2 regions of the Idiomarina abyssalis genome follow, and region 2 is predicted to be linked to the other one. Evidence: predicted binding sites of a transcription regulator. Region 2 holds the regulator's gene; the other holds the start of a gene.
The links. The regulator LexA, encoded in region 2, represses DNA repair genes until DNA is damaged. The targets are predictions, from matches to a motif close to TACTGTATNNNNATACAGTA.
Positions count from the first base shown of each region.

Region 1: a site for LexA is predicted at 1,066-1,085, ahead of K5X84_RS12260 (ImuA family protein). Genes of this name have one in related genera too.

Region 1 covers NZ_CP081832.1:2,555,079-2,557,280, reverse strand. Annotated here, with positions in the region: gene K5X84_RS12270 (mechanosensitive ion channel family protein) at 1-56, opposite strand, end outside; gene K5X84_RS12265 (acyltransferase) at 69-980, opposite strand; gene K5X84_RS12260 (ImuA family protein) at 1,097-1,696, shown strand; gene K5X84_RS12255 (Y-family DNA polymerase) at 1,696-2,202, shown strand, end outside.
Region 2 covers NZ_CP081832.1:244,933-247,134, reverse strand. Annotated here, with positions in the region: gene plsB (glycerol-3-phosphate 1-O-acyltransferase PlsB) at 1-689, opposite strand, end outside; gene lexA (transcriptional repressor LexA) at 821-1,438, shown strand; gene K5X84_RS01220 (SOS-response cell division inhibitor) at 1,435-1,872, shown strand; gene coxB (cytochrome c oxidase subunit II) at 2,175-2,202, shown strand, end outside.

The DNA.
Region 1 (2,202 bases), 300 kb from region 2:
AGGTTACTGTCAATTCCGAATTTTTGAAGCCACTCTTTTATAAACTCAAAGTCCATTATAAAACTCCCTTAGCGGGTGCTGTGAATTTCCTTACGCATTTCGTCAATGGTTTGGTCTTTTTGCTGCCAACGTTTATTCAGCCACTGTTGAAAGTGAGCCCTAAAAGCTTCGTCACTGGCGTAATCACCAATTAAGTCTTTAGTAATAGGCAATGTCTGTATATCAACATAGACGTTTTTCAGCTGTCCGCTTAATAGATGCCAGACTACCGGGCGCTTATCGTTCCCCGGATAAACAATGGTAATGTCCAGAATGGCTTCAAACTGACCGCCCATAATTTGCAGTGAGAAGGCGGTACCACCTGCTTTGGGAGGGAGCAAATTACGAAAAGGGCTTTGTTTTTTCTTGTGCTTTTCCGGAGTAAATCGTGTGCCTTCGCAGAAATTCACCACTGTTGTGGGAATGTGACGGAACTTAGCACAGGAACGCGTGGTTGTTGCGATGTCTTTGCCTTTTAAATGGGGCTTTTTCTTTAGCAACTCTTTTGAATAGCGCTTCATAAAGGGCATATCGAGTACCCAGCAGCCCCAGCCAATAATAGGTACCCACATAAGCTGTGACTTTAGGAAAAAGCGTGGCATTGGCATATGGCGGCGGGTCAGGTGCATTAATACCAGTACATCGACCCAGCTGCGGTGGTTTGCCATAACCATATACCAACCCTTTTCATGGAGTTCCAGGTCACCTTTAATGTGCCAGTCCATGCGTTGGGTCAGCTGAAACATCATCGACATACAGTATGCCCAGACTCTGAATAAGCCGTTTCCTAGCTGCGAACAAATGCGTTGAGGGGTTTTAAATGGCAGTAACACTTTAAAAACACCAATACCAATAATTGAAACACCAATAATAGCGGTGGTGATTAATCCCCATAAAAAGTTAATAACCACTCTGAAGGGAATAAGTATTGATGTCAGCATATCGCCCAGCCCTAACCATAAACAATGAGCAAATGATAACTGAAGCCAGGAATGATGTCTGTTGCTAACCAGTAAAAATTAATGATACTGTATATATGTACAGTATTGGAGACGTTATGCAGACAAAGATTCAGACCCTTATCCAACAGGGGCTTATCTGGCATGGCCAGACGACAGACACTCAGGCAGCAGCGCTAAGCACGGGGTTTAAGCAACTGGACAAAGTGCTTGGTGGCGGGTGGCAATACCCGGGTTTGCATGAGTGGCAGCTACAAGCGCCCTTCTCTGAGCAGGCTTTACTATTGCCGCTGGTAAAGCAGGCCGTGCAGCATCATCAGCCCGTTTTCTGGATAAACCCTCCAGCCTGGCTGTCGGCGGCGGGGTTGCATTATTATGGCTTAAGCAAGTCGATGCAGATAGTCATTCAAACGAATGCAGAAAAAGCAGCCTGGGCTTTTGAGCAGGTACTGCAAACAAAAAATGCCTTGGCACTGGGCTGGTTTGAGCAAAAAACAACGACAGCTCAGTGTGTCCGACGTTGGTATAAAGCGTCGCAAACAGGACAAATGGGTGTGGTCCTGAGTGAGCCAACGGTTAATGAAGAAGCCCGGGCGTACTCTAATCGGTTACGTGTAAAGATGACCACAACAGGCGTCACGCTGGACTTGTTAAAGCGTAAAGCTGGCTGGCCATTGGAAAACGTAGCGCTTCAGTAATGTGGCTGTATTGTCATTTCCCTCAGTTGCTGCTGGATAACCGGGTTCGGTTACAGCCTGAGAGCAACACACTGCCTCTGGCGTTTCATCAGTTACAGGGCAGTCAGTCTGTTATTGTGCAGTGCAATTCGCGGGCATTGGAATGTGGTGTAAGGCCACAACTTCAGACCGTTATGGCAATATCGCTTTGTGAGCAGCTGCAGCTCATGGAGTATTCGTCAGAGCGTGAAGAGCAAGCCCTGCAGCAGTTGGCCACCTACTTGTATCAGTGGGCAGCCAAGCTGGTGTTGTACCCACCGCAAGGGCTGGCAATTGAGTTGAACAGCCTGGAACAATTGTATGGTGGGCGTAATGGCGCATTTAATGTCTTGTCGCAAAAAGTTCAGGAATTACCGGTTGCTTCGCAGTTGGCTGTTGCGGATAACTCATTAGCTGCGCAATTGTTAGCCGAATTTGGTTCTCCTGTTTCTCTTTTGGCTGAAAAGCAAGCTAATCTGCTGGCAGAG
Region 2 (2,202 bases):
TCATCTGCTACAGCCTTTTTTAAGGCAGGGGTATCAATCAGTGCTGCCATTAGTTCTTTTCTGTGACTTAACTTAGGACCGGCAACAGCGTGACGCATACGCACAAAGTGCACCCGTGCAACTCGCGCCAATTTATGGGCGATGCGCATATCGGTACCATGGTCATGTGCCATTGTACCCAGACTGACAGCTCGCGAGAAACGAAGTAAAACCTGGCGACCAGAAAACAACACCAACCAAAACTTGCGCCAGTGGCCCGGGTTATCAAGGTCACCTGTCATAGCGTTACCGGCATTGGCTTCCTGCCCGGCCTGACGTCCCCAGAACACACCTGCAGGAACAAGCTGCACGTCGAGCTCTGCATTGTCTTTGTGTAAGGTCAGCAATTGATGAAATTCTGAAACGGTCTGCTCGGAGGTTTCTTCAGCAAACTCTTCGAGGAACATAATTCGGTCATAGCTTTTACCGTCAACCACTAAAGGCTCGGTCGGGTCAGGCAGGCCTCGTTTTGCTGCAGCTCTTTGTAAAATGGATAAGTCTGCTTTCGACGTTGAGCGCATGACATACACAATGGGCTTAGCAATTGTGGTTTCATGCTCTTCTTCAGTACCGTCCCAAATTTCCTGAAAGCGTGTTAACCAACGCAACGGGTACTTAAAGACTGGGTAAAAGCGACTTATTCCTTTCATACTTAGACCTCTGTTTTAAACAGAAAGATAGGATACCAACTTCGTTTAAATTTGTCGTTCAAGAAATTACTTGCGAAATGAATTTACCTGTATATACTCACAGTATCACTGTACAAATAAACAGGTACATTATGCGCCCGTTAACACCAAGACAATCTGAAATCCTTGAACTTATTAAGGATAACCTACACGCCACTGGTATGCCGCCAACGCGTGCAGAAATAGCTCATAAGCTGGGCTTTCGTTCTGCCAACTCCGCAGAAGAACATTTAAAAGCTCTGGCACGCAAAGGGGTTATTGAAATTTTACCCGGTATGTCGCGCGGTATTCGTCTTGTAGCCGATGACTACGACATCGCTGATGGCCTACCGTTAATTGGCCAGGTTGCAGCCGGGGAGCCCTTGCTGGCCGAACAGCACGTTGAAGGTCATTACAAAATTGACGAGTCTCTATTTCATCCTGCTGCCAGCTTCTTATTGAAAGTAAACGGCATGAGCATGAAAGACATTGGTATTTTAGACGGCGACTTACTGGCTGTGCATAAAACCGAGCAAGCTCGTAACGGCCAGATAGTCGTTGCCCGCGTAGAAGACGATGTCACTGTAAAGCGTTTTGAACAGCGTGGAAAAACTATTTTGCTTCATCCTGAAAATGAAGATTTCTCGACCATTACTGTCAATCTGGCAGAGCAGGTTTTTGCCATTGAAGGACTTGCCGTCGGTGTTATCAGAAACGGAGCGACCTTATGAAAACTCAACATCAGCACAAATTACATCACCCAGGTCTTTGGACTGCCGAAAATACAGCGCCATCGTTCCAGTTAGATGCTAAAAACACGCAGGACGCAATTGACGTCGACAAGCTGTCCCCTGTTGTTCAGCAGGCTTTGCAACAAAAGCCAAGCCAATGGGTAACGGTTATTGGCGGCGACAAAGACGTGATTCAACAGCTTATTGCTTGTGGTGTTGCTGAATCGCAAATTCGCTGGTTGCGCAGCCACTCAGCCGAACGCTGCGAGTGGGCGCTGGAACAGGCTCTACTGGCCGGTACCAGCAGTATGGTTATCGGTTATTTGGACTCAGTTTCTAACCGTACCTGGCAGCGTGCTCGTATGGCCAGTAAATTGAGTGAAACACAATATTTTCTGTTTGATAAAAACACACTGACATCCCACCTGCACTAATCCCACTTTGTTTGTGTGTTTTATCCCCCAAGGCTGCTTTTGCAGCCTTTTTTTAACAGATCCGTCTATTTTTTGTGCATTTGTTTGATTTGATCTGGATCTTTGGTTGTAAATTCGTTAATAAATGCACTACCCGACTATAAAAATAATATAACAACGATAACTACAACAAAGAGTCAGTAGAGAAAGCGATTTCTGGGGAGAAGCTGTACCTTTTTCTGCTTACCTCTTTGTTCTTCTATTTCAGGCTAGCGAAATTATTTGCTGTCTCATTGAAGAATAAGAGGAGAAGCCACGTGAAAATGAAGCCTTTGTGGGCACTATTGGCGC